Regions from separate parts of the Paenibacillus sp. GCM10027626 genome, predicted to be linked through region 1. Evidence: riboswitches for the same ligand, from Rfam matches in the RefSeq annotation. Region 1 holds a riboswitch; the other holds the start of a gene.

What was found. A riboswitch is a leader RNA that binds a small molecule or an ion and turns the genes downstream of it on or off. The one in region 1 is predicted to bind cyclic di-AMP.
Region 2: another riboswitch for cyclic di-AMP. It lies ahead of ACFQ0N_RS14615 (C40 family peptidase); the one in region 1 lies ahead of ACFQ0N_RS25105 (TrkH family potassium uptake protein).

The regions. Positions count from the first base shown of each region.
Region 1 covers NZ_JBHTHC010000015.1:10,231-21,777, forward strand. The annotation lists gene ACFQ0N_RS25070 (DUF695 domain-containing protein) at 1-79, opposite strand, end outside; gene ACFQ0N_RS25075 (winged helix-turn-helix transcriptional regulator) at 277-585, shown strand; gene sdhB (succinate dehydrogenase iron-sulfur subunit) at 642-1,406, opposite strand; gene sdhA (succinate dehydrogenase flavoprotein subunit) at 1,423-3,168, opposite strand; gene ACFQ0N_RS25090 (succinate dehydrogenase cytochrome b558 subunit) at 3,188-3,859, opposite strand; gene ACFQ0N_RS25095 (LysR family transcriptional regulator) at 4,080-4,988, shown strand; gene ACFQ0N_RS25100 (potassium channel family protein) at 5,052-5,714, opposite strand; gene ACFQ0N_RS25105 (TrkH family potassium uptake protein) at 5,732-7,084, opposite strand; cyclic di-AMP (ydaO/yuaA leader) riboswitch at 7,166-7,345, opposite strand; gene ACFQ0N_RS25110 (CPBP family intramembrane glutamic endopeptidase) at 7,592-9,205, shown strand; gene uvrC (excinuclease ABC subunit UvrC) at 9,257-11,113, opposite strand; gene ACFQ0N_RS25120 (YqzM family protein) at 11,250-11,396, shown strand; gene dnaI (primosomal protein DnaI) at 11,539-11,547, opposite strand, start outside.
Region 2 covers NZ_JBHTHC010000006.1:357,054-368,600, forward strand. The annotation lists gene ACFQ0N_RS14610 (DEAD/DEAH box helicase) at 1-3,511, opposite strand, end outside; gene ACFQ0N_RS14615 (C40 family peptidase) at 3,657-4,160, opposite strand; cyclic di-AMP (ydaO/yuaA leader) riboswitch at 4,165-4,322, opposite strand; gene ACFQ0N_RS14620 (hypothetical protein) at 4,488-5,300, opposite strand; gene ACFQ0N_RS14625 (M1 family metallopeptidase) at 5,336-7,357, opposite strand; gene ACFQ0N_RS14630 (YwhD family protein) at 7,507-8,064, shown strand; gene trpB (tryptophan synthase subunit beta) at 8,086-9,249, shown strand; gene ACFQ0N_RS14640 (transglycosylase domain-containing protein) at 9,317-11,416, opposite strand.

The DNA of each region.
Region 1 (11,547 bases):
CTTTGTAGCCTACATTAACTAAAATACGCAACCGCTCCGAATTTTCCCTTCGTTCATAGAAGCCCCAATCATCTGTCATCTGTATCTCACCACTTCTATCATCAATATCACTTGTTGTATCCCAACCATTATAACGCTTTTTTCAAAAGAGAACACCCTTTACAAACTTAATTAAAGTAAATAACTTTTTGGAATTATCAATAATCGGGTCGGCATCCTCTCCCTTTTGATATGATGATGTGCTACAATAGAAATACCTATAGAGGGGTGAGTGTAATGGATTATTCCAAGATGTGCCCAAAGTACGAAATTGCTGCGGAGCTGCTAGGAAAAAAATGGACAGGGTTGATTATCCGCGTGTTGTTGGGCGGACCGAAACGTTTCAAAGAAATCAAGGAACAAATCCCTGATATGAGCGACAAAATGTTGACAGACCGCATGAAAGAATTAGAGCATTGCCAAATTGTGAAACGAAATGTCTACCCGGAGATGCCTGTCCGGATCGAATATGAGCTTACCGAGAAAGGTCAGCATCTCAAACCTGTCATTGAATCCATCCAAAATTGGAGCGAGCGATGGCTGTGAAAAAAAACCACGCACCGACAAATTGTCGTTGCGTGGTTTTTTTACTATTTTTCAGCTTACATGCCGAGCCATTTTTTAAACAGCTGCTTCGTCGTATCGCGGTTGATCGCCGCAATCGAAGTCGTAAGCGGGATGCCTTTCGGACAAGCGCGAACGCAGTTCTGCGAGTTGCCGCAGCCTTCGATACCGCCATCCTCCATCAACGTTTCCAGACGCTCTTCCTTGTTCATTTCGCCGGTTGGATGAGCGTTGAACAAACGAACCTGCGAGATCGCTGCCGGGCCAATGAAGCTGTTGCGGTCATTGACATTCGGGCATGATTCCAGACAAACGCCGCAAGTCATGCATTTGGACAGCTCGTACGCCCATTGGCGCTTCGTCTCCGCCATTCTTGGACCAGGACCGAGATCATAAGTGCCGTCAATTGGAATCCATGCTTTAACGCGCTTCAATGCATTGAACATCCGTTCGCGATTAATAACCAAGTCGCGCACTACCGGGAAGGTGCTCATTGGCTCTAGCCGAATCGGCTGCTCCAATTTATCGACCAATGCGCTGCAAGCTTGACGAGGCTTGCCGTTAATAACCATCGAGCAAGCGCCGCATACCTCTTCCAGACAGTTGGATTCCCAGCATACCGGAGAAGTCGCTGATCCGTCGCTCTTCTTCGGATTGCGCTGAATTTCCATCAATGCACTAATGACATTCATATTCGGGCGATACGGAATTTCAAACTCTTCCGTATAGGACGGCTTGTCAGGCGCATCCTGGCGCTTGATCAAAAGTTTAATTGTCTTTGCTGCCACTGTCGTTTCCGCCATCGTGATCTTCTCCTTTCTATTTATCCTTCGAGTAGTCGCGTTTGCGCGGTTTAATCAAGGAAACGTCAACGTCCTCGTACGAAATTTTCGGACCTTCCTTCGTCCAAGCAGCCTTCGTCGTTTTCAGGAACTCCTCATCGTTACGATCCGGGAAATCCGGCTTGTAATGGGCGCCGCGGCTTTCGTTGCGCATCAGGGCGCCAAGCGTCATCGCCTCGGACAGCTCAAGCATATTCCACAATTGGCGTGTAAACGCCACTCCCGCATTGTTCCAGCGCGCCGTATCGTTGATGTTGATATTGTTGTAACGCTGCTTCAGCTCTTTAATTTTGGCAATTGTTTCTTCCAGCTTTTTGTTGAAGCGGACAACGGTCATATTGTTGGTCATCCACTCGCCAAGCTCTTTATGAAGCACATAAGCATTTTCGGTGCCGCTCATATTCATGATGCTTTCGTATTTGTCCGTTTGCCGCTTTTGCTCGCGATCGAACACCGCGGAGGAAATATCGTCGGCAGATTTTTTCAAGCCTTTGATATATTCAACTGCTTTCGGGCCGGTGATCATGCCGCCGTAGATCGCCGACAGCAGCGAGTTGGCGCCAAGACGGTTCGCTCCGTGATATTGATATTCGCATTCGCCGCAAGCGAACAAGCCGGGAATGTTGGTCATCTGGTTGTAATCAACCCACATGCCGCCCATCGAGTAGTGGACCGCCGGGAAGATCTTCATCGGAATTTTGCGCGGGTCATCGCCCATAAATTTCTCATAGATCTCGATAATGCCGCCCAGCTTGACATCCAATTCCTTCGGATCCTTGTGCGATAGATCAAGATAAACCATGTTCTCGCCGTTGATGCCCAGCTTTTGATCTACACACACATGGAAAATTTCACGTGTCGCAATGTCACGCGGTACAAGGTTTCCGTACGCCGGATATTTTTCCTCAAGGAAATACCAAGGCTTGCCGTCTTTATATGTCCAGATCCGGCCGCCTTCGCCGCGCGCCGATTCCGACATCAGACGAAGCTTGTCATCGCCCGGAATCGCAGTCGGGTGAATTTGAATAAATTCGCCGTTCGCATAATGTACACCCTGCTGATATACAGCACTTGCTGCCGTACCTGTATTAATAACGGAGTTGGTCGTCTTGCCGAAAATAATGCCAGGACCGCCTGAAGCCAAAATTACGGCATCTGCGGATATCGTTTGAATTTCCATCGAGCGCAAATCCTGTGCCGATACACCGCGGCATACGCCGTCATCGTCAAGCACCGCTCCCAAAAATTCATGATGCTCATATTTGTTGACAAGGCCAACCGTCTCCCAGCGGCGAACCTGCTCATCCAGCGCATACAGCAATTGCTGGCCGGTTGTCGCGCCGGCAAAGGCCGTACGGTGGTACTGCGTGCCGCCAAAGCGGCGGAAATCAAGCAAGCCTTCAGGCGTGCGGTTAAACATAACGCCCATGCGGTCCATCAAATGAATGATGCCAGGGGCAGCTTCGCACATCGCCTTGACGGGAGGCTGATTGGCCAGGAAGTCGCCGCCATAGACGGTATCGTCAAAGTGCTCCCATGGAGAGTCGCCTTCACCTTTTGTATTAACGGCGCCGTTAATGCCGCCTTGAGCACAAACAGAGTGCGAACGTTTCACTGGCACAAGTGAAAACAAATCGACTTGCACGCCAGCTTCCGCTGCTTTTATTGTAGCCATAAGGCCGGCAAGACCGCCGCCTACGACAATAACCTTTCTTTTAGCCATTTCAATTCACTCCTTCTCTTTACCCGATATTAATGAGCGTCAATGCAGCCGTAGCCGCTTCTTTAAACTCGTCACCGCGGAATGCAGTCAGAGAAAGCAGGAAGAACGCCGACACGATCACGAATACGCCCATCCAAATGTAGGAAGAGATACGTTGTGCGCGCGGACCTACAGTAATACCCCAGCTTACAAGGAATGCCCACATACCATTGCTGAAATGGAACACCGCTGAGAGTACGCCGATAACATAAAGTGCAACATATAACGGGTTGTCGAAAATACTATGCATGGTTGAGCCAAGCTGATCATGCGTAATGTTGCCGACCATCAACTGATAGCGGGTCTGGTACAAATGCCACACAACAAAAATAAACGTGATGACGCCGGTAATACGCTGCATCATAAACGCCCAGTTGCGCCCATATTGGAAACGTCCGGTGTTGATATTCGACTGATAGGCTACATAGAGGCCATATACTCCATGGAATAGCAGCGGCAGCCAAATCCCGAACAATTCTAGGTAAAAGATAAGCGGCAAACCGTTAATAAAATCGACACCATCTTTAAACCCTTGCGGCCCGCTCTCAAATGCTGCATAGTTCGTTATTCCGTGCTCAACGATGAATAAACTGAGCGGAATAACTCCGAGCAGCGAGTGAATCTTGCGCGCTAAATACGAATTTCCTTTCATAACGTTCGCGTTCTCCTTTCAATCCTGTCGATTACTTTTTCGTCGTTCCTTGTCAAAACACCATTGTCCATTGTAACTCCCGCCCCCTAAAGCGTCAACAGAAAGCTTGACACATTTTGGTCACACTTCACATCATACTCCTTTTCCGCTTATAATGGAATTGCTTATTGTTGATTAATTTTTATAACTTATTTGCATAAGCAGAGAAATGGAGGCCATTATGATCGAAGAATTGAATGTTTTTGCTGTCGTAGTCGATCAATCGAGCATGAATAAAGCAGCTTCTTTGCTTAATTTATCTCAACCCGCCCTATCGCGCAAAATTGCCAAATTGGAAGAACAGCTCGGCGTCGAGCTTTTCCGTCGGGTGGGCAAACGGCTGGAGCTGACCAGAATCGGAGAATTGACCTATGAGTATGCCACCGAGGTCCGTCATCAACATTTGCGTTATTTGCAAATGGTCGCGGAGTATAAAGCAGTCGGCCGGACGACATTGACGATCGGCGCCAGCCTCACTACATTGCAAACAACTTTGCCCGATCTCATACAAGCCTTGACAGCGCGGAGTCCGGAGCTTGACATAAAAGCGATTACGGGCAAAACCCACGAAATTGTTACACTTGTCCGGGAAAAGAAAGCAGATATCGGCATTGTAGCCTCGCGAATTGACGATTCCGCACTAACTTGTGTGCCGCTATTCGACGATCATCTTATTCTTGTACTGCCGCGCAATCATTTTATTATGGAAAAAGGAAAACCGGAAATTGGCGATATAAATGGCTTGCCAATGATTTTGTTTTCCAAAGGCACGTGGTACCGCATTTTGACGGACGAAGTATTCGAAACTTATCGGCTGCTGCCTGATGTCCGTATGGAGATCGATTCCTTCGAGGCGATCCTCCGCCTGCTTCACACTTGCCGAGCCGGCACGCTGCTGCCCAAATCCTACCTGCGCCAGCAGCTGCTCAGCGACAACGATCTGGCTGTCGTGCCGATCCGCGAGCTTGAAGCGACGAAACGGACGACAGCATTAATTCATGCGGGGCCGGAAAGCCTGAGCCCTTCCGTACGGTTATGGATCGATGAAATCTCTACCTATTATAAACGAAGCGAGTCCAAGCATACTTAAAAGGACAGCGGAGCCGCACAGGCTGCAGCCGGCTCGCTATCCTTTTAGTATTCCCGATATTTGTTACCGAATAACCGCCGCTTCAAAATGCTCGATTTGCTGATTGGTGCCGATGATGACCATAACGTCCTTTTCGGCCAGCACATCTGTTGCCGACGGGGCGATTATGACGCCTTTTGGCGTGTTAATAGCCACAATGCTGCAGCCAAAACGGGCACGCGGGTTCAAGTCTTGCAGCGTCTTTCCGTTTAGGCAGCGGGGTACCGCCAGCTCAGCAATCGTATAGTCTTTCGACAGTTCAATATAGTCAAGCAAATTGGGTGATACGAGCTGATGCGCGACGCGGATCCCCATATCCCGCTCCGGGTAGACGATGCGATCGACTCCGATCTTCTCCAGCACCCGGCCATGCAGCTCGTTAAGCGCTTTGGCTACGACTGTTTTCACTCCGAGATCCTTCAATAAAATAGCCGTCATGATGCTTGCCTGAATATCATCGCCAATCGCCACAACGCCGCAGTCAAAATTGCGGACGCCGAGCGAACGGAGCACATCCTCGTCCGTAGATTCCGCTACGACCGTATGCGTCAAAAGCGGACTCAAGTCTTGGACGATTTCCTCATCCTTGTCGATGCCAAGCACTTCATAGCCAAGCTCGATTAACTCTTTGGCCAGACTAGAACCAAAACGCCCCAACCCAATGATTACAAATTGACCTGTCTTCATTTCCCTCTCCTACTTCCCTATCCAATCGTAATTTTCCCCTCAGGGTAACGGTAAAGCTCTTTATCTGTGGTAGATCCAAGCGCGTAAGCCAATGTCAACGGCCCCAATCTTCCGGCAAACATCGTCAGGCATACGAGCACTTTTCCAAGCAATGTCAGCTCTGGCGAAACTCCCAATGAAAGCCCGACAGTACCAAAAGCGGATGTCGTTTCAAACAAAAGATGCAGAAACGGCTTATCTTCCGTCACAGTGAGCAGCATCGTTACGACAATTACTAATGCCAGCGCCAGCATTGTAATCGTCAATGCTTTCAATATGCGTTCGCGGCCGAGCCGCATTTTGAACATGACGATATCTTCCCGTCCGCGAATCATCGTGATGACGGCACCGATTAATGTGGCGAAGGTCGTTGTCTTGATGCCGCCGCCCGTCGAGCCCGGCGATGCGCCGATAAACATCAGCACCACCATAAAAAATTGCGTGGCTTGTCTCAGACTGGACAAATCGACCGTGTTTGCTCCCGCGGTGCGCGGCGAGACGGATTGAAAGAATGCCGCCCAAATTTTCCCGTCCCAGCTCAAAGCTCCCAATGTGTGCGGATTGGAAAACTCGAAGCAATAGGTGACAATTGCCCCGATGAGGATCAGCGCTGCCGTCATCGTAAGCACGATTTTGGAATGCAAGCTCAGCTTTCGCTTGACGCGGTATTCAATAATATCCGACAAGACAATAAAGCCGAGCCCGCCTAAAATAATGAGCCCCATCGTGACCAAATTGACCAGCGGATCGCTTGTATAGGCGGTAAAGCTGACAAACGGCGTCCCAAATTGGCCAAATAAATCAAAGCCGGCATTGTTAAACATCGAAATCGCATGCCAGCAGCCAAAAAAAATCGCCTTCGCCAGCGGCATATCGAAAGACCAGCGAATCGTAAACAAAACAGCGCCGACCGCTTCAATCGTCAGCGAGTACAGCAGTACCTTGCGGACTAGCCGGACGATCCCCTCAATGCTTCCCTGGTTCATCGCCTCCTGCAAAACTAACCGTTCCTTGAACGATATTTTTTTGCGCAGCATAAAAGCAAACAGCGTCGCTACCGTCATAAATCCCAATCCGCCAATTTGAATGAGAAAAATGATAATTAAATGGCCGATTGTCGAATAATGACTGCCGGTATCGACAGAAATTAAACCTGTAACACATGTAGCCGAGGTAGCTGTAAATAGAGAGTCGATAAACGGCGTACCGCTGCCGTCTCTGGAAGCAAACGGCATGGAAAGCAGAACAGCCCCAAGGAATATAATAACTGCGAAGCCTGCTGCCAAAATTCGCGGCGGCGACCAGCGAAATCGTCTCCAGTGCTTGAGCATATTTCATCACCTTTTCCGATCTATGCTATGGTTTACAGGCACAAAAAAAAGCACTGGTACCCCAATGCTTATTCGCAGATGAGTCCTGTTCCACGCAGCCTACGAGGTTAGCTGACGGATTCGGGCCTGGAAAGGCGGCCCTATTCGCAATCATTAGCATTGCCTAACATGCATTGCGAAATTCACCCCATGTCGCCAGACGAAAAGCGACAAAAATTGGTTCCCCCGTTTTCAACTCTTGAAATTCGGCTGTCACTATTTAATTCGTACTCATTATACGGTTCACACCAAAAAATAGCCAAGTTTAAATGGGTTTAAAAATGAAGCGAAAAAGGGCAATTTACCTTAATGGGGACATAAAATCAATATCGCACGATGCTTTTCATCCTTTTTTCTCTTCCGCATGACGAAATAACCGGTTACATGGAAAAAAACAGAGCAGTTATGATATGGTACTAGTATATATTCGCAGCCAATGACGTATCCCTACATGAAGAGGTGAATCTTTTGTCCATTCAAAAGCCCGAACTGCAGCCTAACTGGAAATTATTCACTTGGTTTGCAGCCGTCTGCGCCGCGATCTATGTTGTGGTGCAAGTGATTCCGGCAACGGCAGATACATTTTTCAAAAATGAAGCGGCGAAGGTAATCAGCAAAGCGGCAGCAGAGCAGGCAGCTGTCAGCTTTGCCGAGGAGCAATTCAAGCAGAAGCCTACGGCCGTTCACGCCGTCCACCAATCGAACAGCTTGTTATACGGTTATTTGTCAAAGGAAAAGCAAGTTGAGGCCTATGACAAAAAATACGGAGCCAAGCTCCCTACCGATACTTTCCAGGTTTCTGCCACGCTGCCGGATAAAAGTCATTTATTTATGTATGTTCATATGGAAACCGGCAGTGTTGTTGCCTGGAATCAGGTGGACGCTGTCTCCTCCGCCTCCCCTAAGCCCCTGGAAGCGGCGCTTACTTTCGCTGCAAGCCAAGGCTATGCGGCCGACAGGCTAACTGTGGAGGACGGCGCTGCAGCTCCCGGCGTCGTGAAATTGCTGGTAACGGGCGAGAAGGTCAAAGACGCTGCCCTGCGTTTAACGATTCGCGTCAATCAAACAGAGGACGGCCAATTATACATTTCCGGCTATAAACCGGCGTTCGTCGTGCCGGCTGACTACGAAAGCTATGTCAACGAGCAATCGAAGCTTGCAGCGACCATTTCGTTGATCGGCAGTCTGCTGCTTTCTTTTGTCTTGTTCGTTCTGGCCATAATTTATGCGGCACTTTACCGCAAGCATACCTCATTTGTCAGAGGCCTGCTGCTGGCCGGCGTGTTTTTGCTCTTTTATCTAGTCAACAATTTCAACATGTTGGACGGCATAATTGCCACCTTCGGGGAAGAGCCTGATGCCGCCGTATTTGCGATTGTCGCTACGCTCGTAACTTGCGCCATTACAGCGGTTATGGCACTTTCCGTATATTTCTCGCTTGTAGCCGGCGATGGGCTCTGGCGTTCCATGGGACGCAATTTATGGCTGCGCAGCAAAGAACGGGGATATGGAGATCATATCTGGAAAAGTATGTGGCTCGGCTACTTGTGCGCCTTTATTTTGCTCGGCGCTCAAACGGTCATCCTAATGGTTTTGGAAAAATCTACGGGCGCCTGGTCGACTACAGATGTCGCGCAATCGCCTTACAATTTTGCATCGCCGTTGATCTTTCCGCTGCTGGCATGGTGCGCCGCTATTTCTGAGGAGGCGGTCTATCGCTTCTTTGGCATAGCCCTTATGAAAAAATGGTTTCGCAACACCTTCGTCGCCTCGCTAATTCCGACCATCATTTGGGCCTTGGGGCACGTCACCTATCCGATTTTCCCGGCGACGACCCGCTTATTCGAACTAACGTTGATCGGTTTACTGTTTTGTTACTTGTTTCTACGCTTTGGATTGGCGACGGTCATCTTCGCACATGCGATCTTCGACAGCTTGATGATGGCAATGTCGCTTATGTTTCTCGGGTCAGCAGGCAATATCGCAATGGGCATCCTTTATATTCTGCTGCCGATTCCAATTGCCGCCCTGCTGCGCTTCTGGTCATCCCGCAGGGAAATGAGGACGCCGACAGCTTCATGAAATAAAGCAAAAAGCCGTTTCTTGATGGATGCAAGAACGGCTTTTTGCTTTTTACGCCTCTTCATTCAAAGCGGCAATGATTTGAGCAGCCAGCTTTTCGCCAATGGATAGCGGGCGGAAATCTTCGACAGCTGCTTCTTTCATTTTTTTGATCGATCCAAAATGCTTGAGCAGCAGCTTGCGCCGCTTTTCGCCAATACCCGGGATAGCGTCAAGACGCGAAGCCACCATCGACTTGCCTCGCTGCTCGCGATGAAACGTAATCGCAAACCGGTGTACCTCGTCCTGAATGCGCTGCAGCAAATAAAACTCCTGGCTGTCGCGGGCAAGAGGCACAATTTCCGGCGGGTCGCCAACCATCAGCTGCGCCGTTTTGTGCTTGGCATCCTTCACAAGCCCGCATACCGGCAAATATAGGCCCAGCTCATTTTCCAGCACGTCCAGGGCAGCGGAGATTTGCCCCCGTCCGCCATCGACGATGATCAGATCGGGAAGCTGCAAGCCTTCCTTCAAGACTCGTTCATAGCGCCTGCGGATGACCTCCCGCATCGTCTCATAGTCGTCCGGCCCTTGTACCGTCTTCACCTTATATTTGCGGTACTCCTTTTTATCCGGCTTGCCATCTGTAAAGACCACCATCGCCGACACCGGGTCAGTCCCCTGAATATTGGAGTTGTCAAAGGCCTCGATCCGGCCGACCGTTGCCATCCCCAGCACTTCCGCCAGCCCTTGTGCTGCGACCAGAGTCCGCTGTTCGTCGCGTTCAATCAGTCTGAACTTTTCCTCCAGCGCCATATGCGCATTTTGATTGGCCATGGCGATGACTTCCCGCTTCTGGCCGCGGCGAGGCATAAATACCTTCACCTTCAACCAGTCCGCCAGCGCTGCGCGCACGTCTTCGGCCGTATTCGCCGCTGCCGGCGCGCTGTCGTTATTTGCTCCCTCTTCCGTCACAGCCTCAGGCGGAGCAGGCAGCAGAATTTCTTTTGGAAGAGCAGGGTTTTCGCTGTAATATTGCGTTACAAAGGTGATAAAATCGTCATAAGCTTCCCCGTAATAGGGGAAACTCGTTGCCCGGCGCTCAATCAGCTTGCCTTGGCGCATATACATAATTTGCACACACATCCAGCCTTTTTCGGTTGCGAAGCCGAAGACGTCGCGATCCATAGCGTCAGACAACGTAATTTTCTGCTTTTCCATAATGGCATCGATCGCCTGTATTTGATCGCGGAATTCTTTCGCCCGTTCAAATTCCAGCTTCTCGGCGGCAGCCTCCATCTTTTGCTGCAAATTGCGCCGCACCTCTTCATGACCGCCATTCAAAAACTTCGTAATTTCCTGGACCATCGCTTCGTATGTGCCGGGAGCAATTTCCAGCTCACAAGGAGCTATACACTGGCCGATATGATAATAGAGACATACTTTATCCGGCAATGTTTTGCATTTGCGCAGCGGATAGAGCCGATCGAGCAGTTTTTTCGTCTGCTGCGCCGCAAAGGCATTCGGATAAGGCCCGAAATATTTGCCGCGGTCCTTGACGATCCGCCGCGTTACCTCTAGCTTCGGATGTTTGTCGCTTGTAATTTTTATATAAGGAAAGGTTTTGTCATCTTTAAGCAGCACATTGTAACGAGGATGATACTGCTTAATTAAATTGCATTCCAGTATTAAAGCTTCCATATTGCTTGCGGTGACAATATATTCAAAATCGCGGATTTCAGCGACTAACCGCTGCGTTTTGCCGTTATGACTGCCGTTAAAGTACGAGCGCACCCGATTTTTCAATACTTTTGCCTTGCCGACATAAATAACGGTGCCATCTGCGTTTTTCATCAAATAACAGCCGGGCTGATCTGGAAGCAGCGCAAGCTTGCTGCGAATCAGTTCGGCCGCTTCATTCTCTTTCATTCTTTCTCCTCCCAAACACCGTTTGAACAGTTTGTGAATTATTGTACCATAATTGTCACGAAGGAAGCTTTACATTTATTCATGATCTTGGGTATACTAAGATGAGCAAAATGCGCCCGAGGAGGAAGTTATACAAATGGAAAATGTTAGAGACCCCCGCGAGCACGTCAACGAGGAACCGCGCAACGACTTTTTTGATGTCGCTTTCGGTTTTGCCGGTTTCTTTGGATTTATGTTTATCGTATTCGCAGCTGCGGTCATTATCAAGTTTGTGATTTCCTAAAGAACAGCCTAAGAAGAAACGGCTGGCGCCGTCCTTGGCGACATAGACACCGACCGTCAACCGCCGGCCGGTGTCTTTTTGTTTGCATCCCGGATCCGAGCGGCTAAGCGGACCTGCGATACCTTATTTTGTGCATACAGTTTTATCGGCC
Region 2 (11,547 bases), on a different contig from region 1:
TTCGCTGCAGCAGGGCAAGCAGCTGCGGATGCTTCGTTTCGGCTGTCTGGCTGCCGGTCCTGTGTGAAAGATAGGGCATATAGAGCGGCTTGGCATCGGCGAGGAAGAAAGCGATTTTTCCTTCTTTCTCATCCGCCTGCTTTTTTCCGAGCCATATAATTTCACCGGAAGCGCATAGCAGGTCGAGATCTTCTTTGCGGTAGCCGGTCACACGCGCAGGGAAAATCAGACTTTCCCAGTGAGCTGCCGGCAGGTACAAGCCTTGCATCCGGGCGATGACAGCACGAAGTCCATCCATACCGCTTAATTGAGTGCCGGGCCATGCATGCTGGAGTACAGCCATTTGGATGTACCAGCGAGATGCGGCGGCAGGTTGGGCTTGCTTTCGCGCCTGCTCAATCGTTAAACGGATCAGCCGTTTGGCTATTTGAGCGCTTGTCCATATTCGTTCCCGCTCATCTGCTGCAAAAGGAGCCTGCTCAATACGCTCCATAGCCAGCAACCGGTCGATAATATAAGCCGCTTGCGCCGGAGTCAAATGATAGCGTTCCTGCAGCTCGCTATCGGTAAAGGAAAGGCGATGGTCGGCATAACGGCTGATGATGAAGTCGATCACGTAATCGGAGACAGGGAAATCGTCGTATATTTGCTGCTCCTCTGCGCAAATCCAGCGTTTCCCGCTGCCTTCGCCAAAGGCGATGGCCGCTGCGCGCTGCTGCTGCGCCAAAAGGCCGAGCCATTGCTGCAGCTGACCAGGACGCTCAGTCAACTGCTCCAGCTCCTCCTCTGTCAGATCGCCTCGCAGCTTCAACAGATCGTAGACGGCTTCGGGGGATTCGGGCTGCTGCCGCAGTGTCTGCAGGCGTTCTTTTTCCGCTTGTTTAATGCCTTCGTCTATACCGTGCTGTTCGCTGAGCCCAAAAACTGCGCCGGCTGCCTGTCTGCTGAGCTGTTGGAGCTGCAGGCGCGTAGCGTCGCTGAAGCCGTCCCCTTCATATATTTGCGTGTTGACATAATCGGCCAAAAACTGTAAAGCAAACGGTGAAGGCCCTTTAGTTTCCTTTACGATAATTTCGATCCGACCTTCACTGATCGCCGTCAGCAGCTGCTTTAGCCCTTCGCTGTCCAAATACAGATGCAGGCATTCTTGAACGGCCTCCTGCAAATAAGGGAAATGCTCGGCATATGGAAGTGCCTGTTTCAGCAGCTGTTCGCTGCGCAGCCGTTTTTGCCAGAGCGGCGTGCGCGTGAAGCTGCGCGACAGCAGCAAGGATGTCTCGGCAATTCGCCGGAAAGAAATCGCCAGCATCGGCGACCCGGTCACGGCTTCCTGCAGCAGGGCATCGACTGTTGCGGGAGTAATATGCCAAATGGTTTGCAGCCATGAGGCATCTCCGTCCGGGACGACGATTTCGATTCCGTTGTCTTTGGCGTTGCCGTAAAGCTTGTAGGGCAGCATTTTCTCGAACTGCCGCTCGATGGCAAGCAGCCAGGTGCGGTTGAGCGTTCGCCCGAAAGGATTGTGAATAATGATCCGCTGCTGATTAGTCAAATCCTTGTAGTGCTCAATTACGATCCGCCGCGCGGTCGGCAGTGCAAGCATATTATGCTGCACGCGTATCCATTCAATAAGCTCCTGTGCGGCGGCGGCTTCAAGGCCGTAATCGGCCTCCAGCCATTGCATTGCCGCATGAAGCAGTGCGGGCTTGATTGATGCGGCCGCGGCAGGGGCGGACTGAGGCAGCTCAAGGCGCTGCTCCAGTTGTTCGATGAAGCTGCCGAGCTGCATGCCGGCTTCCACGCTTCGCCCTCCCGGCTCGGCCCGCCAAAATGGTATTTCACTATACCGGTTAGGCGCTTCCTGGACATAGACGCGATCCTGCTCGATCCGGCTCATCATCCAAGAGGAGGTGCCAAGCTGGAATACGTCGCCGGCGCGGCTTTCATGCACATACTCTTCATCCAGCTCGCCAAGGTGAATTCGGCTGTCGGCATGATGGACGGAATACATCGAGGACTGAGGGATTGTGCCAACCCCGGTAATAGCGGAAGCGGCCGTGTTTCCGCGTTTGGTCAGCAGTCCGCTGCTGCGGTCCCAGTCCAGCAATGGCCTGGAGAACGGATAAAATCCGGACAACACCTGCAGTACAGCCTCCAGCTCCATCCGGGTCAACGGGCGATAGCATTCACTGCCGGCAACGAGCAGAAATAATGCGTCCACCGTTATCGGGGCAGCCGCGACGATGGCTGTCACTTGCTGGGTGAGCACATCCAGCGGACGCTGCGGCAAGCGTATTTCGGCAATATCCCGCCGGATGATGCTGCGGCGGAGAACCGCTGCTTCGGCCAGCTGTCCCTTGCTTCTGACGATAATGAAGCCGCGGCTTACGTCGCCAACGGAGTGGCCGGCCCGCCCGATGCGCTGGATACCGGCTGCCGCATCGGGCGGCGGATCGAGCTGCAGCACAAGGTCGACATGCCCGACATCGATGCCAAGCTCAAGCGAAGAAGTAGCGACCAGACAGCGCAGATCGCCATTTTTCAGCAATTGCTCGACCTCAAGCCGCCGTTCGCGGGCGAGGCTGCCGTGGTGAGCACGGGCGAACTGGTAGCCGGTATGGTCGTTCAAGCGCAGGACGAGCCGTTCACATAAGCGGCGGCTGTTTACGAACAACAAGACTGAGCGTGCAGACTGCATGAGGTGCATCAGCATGCTGATTATCGGCGTCCAGGCGTTTTCCCTGTTTTGCAGCTGCTCGTCATATTCCGGCATCATGACTTGAACCTGCATAGCTTTCGTCATATGGCTTTCAATAATGGTTACAGGCCGCGGCTCCGCTAAAGCCGACTCCCATCCCCCCAAGAAGCGGGCGATGCGCTCTAGCGGTTTTTGCGTAGCAGATACTCCGATGCGCTGAACTTTGTGAGGACAAAGCGCAGTCAGCCGCTCCAGTGAAAGGGAAAGATGGGCGCCGCGCTTATCCCCGGCGAGTCCGTGGATTTCATCGACAATAACAGCTGTCGTCGTTTGCAGCGCGCTGCGTCCTTTTTCTGCAGTCAGCAGCAAATAAAGCGATTCGGGAGTCGTAACGAGTACGTCCGGCGGCCGGCGCAAAATTTTGGCGCGTTCGCTGGCTTTCGTATCGCCGGTTCTAACGGCGGAAGAAATGGACGGCCACCGGCCTTCTGCAGTATTGGCGGCATAAGACTCGATTTCTTCTATAAAATGGAGCAGGTGCTGATGAATATCATTATTTAAGGCTTTGAGCGGTGTGACATATAAAATGCGCACCCCAGGCTGCCAGCTGGCTGCGGCAGATTTCCCCTTTACCAGCTTATCCAGGCAAGGGAGCAGGGCGGCTAGTGTTTTTCCCGATCCTGTCGGCGCGGCAATAAGGGTATGATCACCTTTTGCAATGGCTGACCAGGCTTGCAACTGCACGTCGGTCGCCTGGCCGAAAGTAAGCCCGAACCATTCGGCCAGGACGGGATGATAGTTGGACAGGGTCACGGGAAGCGTCTCCTTCATAAACAAGAATATAATCACAGGATCGGATTGCTGCTTCTATTATATACTTGAAAATAACAAGACCACAGCTTGTCCGTCGCGAAAGACAAAGTAGCTGTGGTCTTATTAGGCATCCTTAAAGGATGCTTTAGTCAACGTCCTGATCGTCTACAGGCTCATCAGTAGGCTCGTCGGCGTACTTTTCGAACGTTTCCGTGCTCATTACACGGCGAGCAGTTACATAGCGTTTTTCATAATAGGAATCGCTCAGGCCGCTTATAGTTACACCTTTGCTGGAGGAAGAATGTGCAAACTTGTTATCTCCAACATAGATGCCAACATGCGAAATGCCCTTGCCGCTCGTATTGAAAAATACGAGATCGCCGGGAATGAGGTCGCTTTTGGCTACTTTTTTGCCCAGCTTGGATTGGGATCCGGATGTGCGCGAGATTGAGACGCCGATTTTTTTAAATACGTACATCGTAAATCCGGAGCAATCAAAACCCTTTGTAGTCGTTCCGCCATAATGATACGGCGTGCCGATCACATCGCTAATAATGCTGTCCATCTTTGACTCGGCCGCGAAGGCGCTTGCAACTTGGAATACAAGCATTAAAGAGAGGGCGATCAGCAAAGCAGAAAGCTTTTTCAAAACAAGGTACTCCTTCCAACGCCTACGAGGTTAGCTGTGGGGTTCGGTTGAAGGTCCCCTATGATCTCTCTCCTCCAGTCCTTCATTAAGACAGAGGACGAGATCAATTCACCCAAAGATGGTTCCCCCGTTTCTCTCACGAGAATTCGGCAAATTTTTCATTTCCGGGAGTATAAATTCGCGTATTTTTGCATTTTCCCTGCTAAGTTCACATAATGTTCACAAATTAGAATTCTAAGAGTGCAACTTTTTGCGATTTTAATCGTAAAGGCCGAAATTTTCATAACGAAAACAGGCTCCGCTGCTGCGGAGCCCGTTCTTCACCAATTATGTATCTGTGCGGAGGGTTTCATATTGGGCGGCGATTGTCCATACTTTCATCAGGGTACGTATCAGATAATAGGTTTGATTTACAATGAGTGCGACAAGGCCGGCCAGCATCATGGAAACTGAGGTCACTGTGGCGCTGACAAAAATGCTCATTAGCCACATCATAAAGGAAATTGCAAGGAAGGGGAGTATGCGGCGCAAGGCCGTCCATAAGGTGCGCCAAATCCCGGTTCCCGATACAGCGCCAAGCTGCATGGCCAAAAACAGAAGATGCAGCAATACGGCCCAGGCCAGCCAGCCGGCAATGTAAGGCATCATTTCCTCCAGCAGCCCGGTCAGCGATCCGCTGGAAACCAGCAGTTTCCACGCTAGGGGCAGCAGCCATGCAAGTGGTGTCAGCATGAGGAGCGTTTCGATAAAATAGAGCAGTGTAATTGGCCTCCAGGCGGTGCGGATTCCTTGCAGAAAATGCGTATTGCCATCATCGTTTGTGTGGCATAGGGAATAGAGGAGGCCGGCATTGATGATCGGTGTTATTAATATACGCACTCCCAGCAGGCCGCCAAACAACCATAAATAGGGCGAAATGAGATCTGTCTTCATCAGCCGAAACTGGGCCTCGGCCAGAAACAAGGGTATAGCACTATCGATGCCAAGGGTATCCGGGAATCTGCGGAGCAGCGGCACTACGATCGATTCGACAGTACGATAGATGAAGAAGCCCCATATCAGTTCATATATAAACAAGGCGATCATAATGTAGATGTGCTTAAATGTCAGCTTCCAGCCCCGTTTGACATAATTTTTCATGCTAGCGCCTCCTTTCATTACTGCTTTATGATGAATTACCACGCTACTGTGCCGAATAGCCCCTCGACCAGCTTGCTGACCATCAGACTCCAGCGTGTGCGGGTTTTTTCAGGCAGCTCGGCTTTCATAAAGTTGTTGATATGCTGGTTGTCCAGAACATTCGTGCCGTGGGGATCGACGGCAGCCCATAGCAATGGCGAGTCATGCAGCAGTCTGTACTGGATGTGGGCTTCTTGTCCGTCCCATTTTTTCGTGAGCGTGGTGCCATCAGCAAACTTGAACAAAATGGGGAGCGGTCCGTAAATGCCGCCATTCCTTTTAATCAGGACGCTTGATTCATACTGCTGCTTATTCCCCTCGGATTGTACGGCGCGCACTTGGATCGCTTCTACGGAATAATCGGCCATAGCGTCGCCATACACGAACTGGCTGAAATAGTCGTTCCATTTTGTTTTCGTCACCTCTTCGACCACTCGCTGAAAATCGGCCGTCGAAGGATGCTTGAATTTATATTTCTGAAAGTAAGTGCGCAGAATCTTCCGCATTGCTGCGTCGCCGACTTGGTTTTCAATCCCGGTCAGCACGAGCTTGGCGCGCATATATACATTTTCGGCATAATGATTATGGTCATGGTAGGACCAGGCGAGCTGTTTCAGCGGTGCAGGATCGGTCATATAGCTGGCTTCGAGCGCAAGATTTGGCGTGACGCCGTATTCGCTTTCCATCACTTTATCTTCGGCATAGGAAGTGAAGCCTTCGTCGAGCCAGGCCTCCTCGAATTCATTGGTAGCGACCATGCCGTACCAGTATTGGTGGCCGATTTCATGCACGACTGTTCGTTCAAGCTCAAAGCCCGGGTTCTCATTATCGGCGGAGAAGGCTGTAACAAGTGTAGGGTATTCCATTCCTCCCGCCCCGTTCCCCCCTTTTGGCGGAACGACTATAGACAAGGTTGAATAAGGGTATGTCCCATACCACTGCGCAAATTTAGTCAGTGCGGATTTAGCGGCATGCATATAGCGGTCCTTCAGCTCGGCATGAAGCGGATCAAGATAGAGCTTGATTCTTACGCCCGGCACGCCCGTTGTAGAGAAGGGCTCTTCTGCATAAACAAAGTCCGGAGAAGCAGACCAGCCAAAATCGTGCACGTCATCTGCATAAAATTGATAGGACTGCCGCCCATTTTGAGTGATTGGCGCCCCTGATTGAAAACCTGTGGCAGCAACCTTATAACCGTCAGGCACATTTATTTTCACGCTGTAGGTGCCAAAATCGCTGTAAAATTCGGAATTTCCATGATATTGATGCACATTCCAGCCTTCACCCGTTCTGCCGCGCATGCCTGACGGTTCAAAAACGGCCAGTTTGGGAAACCATTGCCCGGCCATTATGAAATCGCCGGCATAGCCCATGCGGGCGAAAACCTCCGGCAGCTGTACCTCAAACTTCATTCTCAAGGAGACGCTTGCTCCCGGGGCAACGGCTTCTGGCAGGCGGAGCTTGGCCAGCGTAAAATCGTTTGTATTTCCGTCGTCAGGCTGGACGTAATGCAGTCTCGGGAGGAGGCTTTCTCCCTGGATTGTCTCAAGTGATTCGATGCGCATAGAGCCAATGCTGGATGCGGTCGCTTTATCATTGCGCAGCCGCCCTCCGGATTCCTGCATAAAGGTAGAATCTGACGAGCGGAAGGCATTGGGGTAAAGGTGAAAGTAAAGCTCGGATACCGGCTTGCGCCCGGGATTTTTCCACGTGACGGTCTGGGTACCTTGCAGCAGCTTGTTTTCTTCTTGCAAGCTCACTTCGATATGGTAATCGACGATTCGCTTGCTCAGCTCGATTTTAGTCTTCTGAATGGGGATTTCTTCTTCCTTGGACCATACCTGGCTCCCAGCTTCATCTCTCGAGACTGAAATAGCTGCGGCAGGGACGAGCGCATCTGCATTGGCGTATGTATATTGTGAAACCCAGGCCGAACTAAATCCTTCTCGTGCGGTTACGCCGACCAGAACAGCTAGAAGAGCAAGCATTAGTAAACGCTTAGTGTGATGTGGCGTCATTGAACGATTCCCTCCCGTTGACAAGCATCTACAGCATGTATATGTTTGCTTTTCACAGATTATTAGCTAAAATGGAATTAAAGTACGGACAGGCGTTAAAACTGTGCGTGAGCGCGCAGTTTCAATATAGTGGAAGGCGGGGAAAGCCGATGTCAGAACAAGAACAAAACCAAGAGCGGCAGCAAGGAGAGACTGCGGAGAGCGCTGAGCAAGCGCCAAAGAAGGAAAAGAAAACATTAGCGCTCAACGTGGTCAGCAATAAGAAGCATCGCGGCTTCGGGGCAGGCACGATCGACCTGAGTCAAGTAGCTTGCGTCATGATCGATAACGGAGAAGCCTATATAGATGTTGGAGCTATGCATGCCAAGAGCAAGATCGAGCGCGGGATTCGCTTCAGCCCCAATAAGGAGGATGTGCCGAACGGCAGGCTTTGCTGGATTGTATGGGTTGCTGTAGACCGCAATGAGGAAGGTTCATATTATGCGGGGGCGACCGCTTGCCCGATGCTCATCGATTCCGAGGCTAGACGAGGGTGGAAAATACTGGCGCAGCATGTGAACAATTTGGACTATGCGATTAAACGCCGCTTCATTCTGGATGAGCTTGGAGCAGAAGAGAAAGCAGCCTTGCGCAAATTGCTTGTTAGCCATAATCTGGAATGGTGGGATCGCTCGCCGGATGAGCTGAAGCAGGCTTTAAGCGAATAAAATATATTGGAGGCAGATCGGATGAATGAAGCGACAGAAGTAAAAGGATATTTCGGAGAGTTTGGCGGCAGCTATATTCCGCCTGAGCTGCAGGAAGTTATGGATCATCTGGACGAGCAATTTACAAAATATAAGGATGATCCTGAGTTCAATGAGGAATACCACTATTTGCTGCGGGAGTATGTCGGCCGCGAAAATCCGCTCACCTTTGCCAAGCATCTGACTGCGGAGTGGGGCGGGGCCAAGGTATACTTGAAGCGGGAAGACTTGAATCATACGGGCGCTCATAAAATTAATAATGTTATTGGTCAAATCTTGCTTGCCAAGCGGATGGGAGCGAAGCGGGTTATTGCCGAGACGGGGGCTGGCCAGCACGGGGTAGCGACCGCTACTGTTTGTGCGATGTTCGGAATGGAATGCGTCATCTACATGGGGCTTGAGGATACAAAGCGTCAGTCGCTGAATGTATTCCGCATGGAGCTGCTGGGTGCCAAGGTGGTAGCGGTCGACAAAGGTCAAGGGCGTCTGAAGGATGCTGTTGACGAAGCGCTGAACGACCTGGTGGCCAATTATAAGACAACCTTCTACTTGTTGGGTTCGGCGGTAGGGCCGCACCCGTATCCATCGATGGTGAAGCATTTCCAATCGGTCATCAGCGAAGAGTCCAAACGCCAAATTTTGAGCAAGGAAGGCCGCCTGCCGGACGCGGTACTGGCTTGTGTCGGCGGAGGCAGCAATGCGATCGGCGCCTTTGCGCATTATCTGGACGAGCCTTCTGTACGCTTGATTGGTGTAGAACCGGATCAGGCGCCAACGCTTACACAAGGTGTGCCGAGCGTTATTCACGGGTTCAAATGTCTCGTGCTGCTTGATGAAGAAGGCAATCCGAAGCCAACCTATTCCATTGCCGCAGGTTTGGACTATCCGGGTATCGGGCCTGAGCACAGCCATCTTAAAATGTCCGGCCGGGCGGAATATGCCACGGTCAGCAATGAAGAAGTGCTGGCGGCATTCCAGGAGCTGTCGCGCGCTGAAGGCATCATTCCGGCATTGGAAAGCGCACATGCCGTAGCTTATGCGAAAAAGATCGTGCCATCCATGAGCAAGGACCAAATTGTTATTATTAACTTGTCCGGACGCGGCGATAAAGACGTAGAGCAAGTATTCGAGATGCTGAACAAATAATGGCGAAGGGCTGTTTCCAAAGTTGCCTGCGGGTCACTTTTGGAGCAGCCCTTTATATTAGACGCCTCTAATGCGTCCACCATCGTTTGAAGGTTCGCCACCAGGATGACTCGTCCGGCTGCCCTGACTGCTCTTTAGTGCCGGCAGGGGCTGCCGTTTCGCCATGCGCTCCGCAGATCTCGGTTGGCTCCGTGCCGCTAATGAAAGCTTCCAGCCGTTTGTTCGGGCAGGACGCCGCGGCGAGCTTGCCGGTATCCGGATCGATGTAGACATTGACGACTCCCTCGGGGACGGCGAAAATTTTCGGCGGCACAGCATTCAAAGCATTTTCGACATAATTGGCGAATATCGGCGCTGCCCGGTGAGCTTCGGAAGTTGTCAGCTTGCGGTCCTTGTCATACCCGACCCAGACGGCAGTAGCCAGCTCGGGCGTATAGCCGACCAGCCAGGCATCGGTAGCTGTAGTCCCTGTCTTGCCGGCGACAGGCCGCTTGAGCACAGCGGCAACCCGGTTGCCGGTGCCTCCAGTATCGAAAACACTCTCCATTAAGCGGGTTAATACATAAGCGTGGGCCGCGTCTACGACTTGTTCGGAGGCTGGCTCGTATTGATACAGCACTTGCCCCGACCGGTCCTCAATGCGGAAGACGGCGATAGGCTGCATGCGAACTCCCCCGTTGGCAAATGCGCTGAATGCCGAAGCCATCTCAAAGGGACTGACCGGGAAGGTGCCGAGCGCCAGTGAAGGCACGGCATTCATCGGACTGTGAATGCCCAGCTTTCTGGCCATGTCGATTACTTTGTCGGGACCGACCTTCATTAAGGTGCTCACGGCAAAAATATTGTCCGAACTGGCGATTGCCTGCCGCATATCGATTTCTTTGTTGGCATATTTGTCGTTATAGTTACGCGGCGCATAGGTTTGCCGCCCTTCATCATAAGTGAATACGGTAGGCTCGCTCTTGAAACGCGATTGAGGCGTCATCCCTCCCGCTTGCAGGGCAGTCAAGTAGACGATCGGCTTAAAGGAAGAGCCCGGCTGCCGTGTATTCGCGAATACACGATTATATTGATTGGACTTGTAATTTCTGCCTCCGACCATCGCCTTTATATATCCGTTGCGGGGATCGATGGAAATGAGCGCAGCCTGCTGCTCGGATTGCTCGGGAACTCCTTTGGCAATCGCTTCTTCAGCCGCCCGCTGGGCAATCGGATCGAGCGTGGTATAAATTTTTATGCCCCCTTCGAGAAGCAAGCGCTCGTCTAATCCGAGCTGGTCGACAACGATGCTGCGAATATAATCGCGAAAATAAGGGGCGGTTCCTTCCTGCTGGCTGCTGCTGAGCGGCTTGAAGTGCAATAATTCACTTCCGGCTTGCTCGGCTTCCGCGGAAGTGATATATCCTTGCTCGGCCATCATGGCCAGAATGGTTCGCTGCCGATCCTTGGCATTTTTCATATCGTTGTATGGCGAGTAATATTTCGGGCCTTTCGGAATTCCGGCGAGCAGGGCGCTCTCTCCCAAAGTAAGCTCGGAAGCCTGTTTGCCAAAATAAAGCTGGGCGGCTGCCTCTGCTCCGTATGCCCCATGCCCGTAATAGATCTGGTTCAGATAAAGGCCGAGTATTTCATCCTTGGAGTAATGCATTTCGAGCTGCAGCGTATACATAGCTTCCTTGAACTTGCGCTTCCATGTGCGCTCATGCGTCAGATACAAATTGCGGGCAAGCTGCTGGGTCAATGTGCTGGCGCCTTGCTTGGTGTCGAAATGCTGCAAATTAACTAGCATAGCGCGGAGCATCCCTTTCGTATCGAAGCCGATATGATCGTAGAATCGCTGATCCTCGATGGCGAGCGTGGCATGAACCAGATCGGGCGAGATATTTTTGAGCGGCACCGACTGCCGATTTTCACCGGCATGAATAGCATCGATAACATTGCCTTGCAGATCGATAATTTGCGAGGTCTGGCTAATAAATGAGACCGGTAGCGCCTGTTTATGCAAATAAAATAAAAAACAGAAAGCCGCGATCATCAGCACAGCAAGCCCGCATCCCGCCGCTATCAACAAACGCTTCATCCGGCGAAGCAGGGGGGCCCATCTTTCGGCCCGAATCAGAAGCGGCAAGCGCCGTTTTCGCTGGGAGCTGCTATTTTGTTTTGTCATGGCAATCACCTCCGGATGTCTCACTTCCTTAGTATGGAAAATGAGAGGGAAGGCTATTCATGCCGTTCATATTTTTTTCAGCAGATACATTCTAAAAGGTTGTTTTTTCTGTTTGTAAAGGGATGAACATT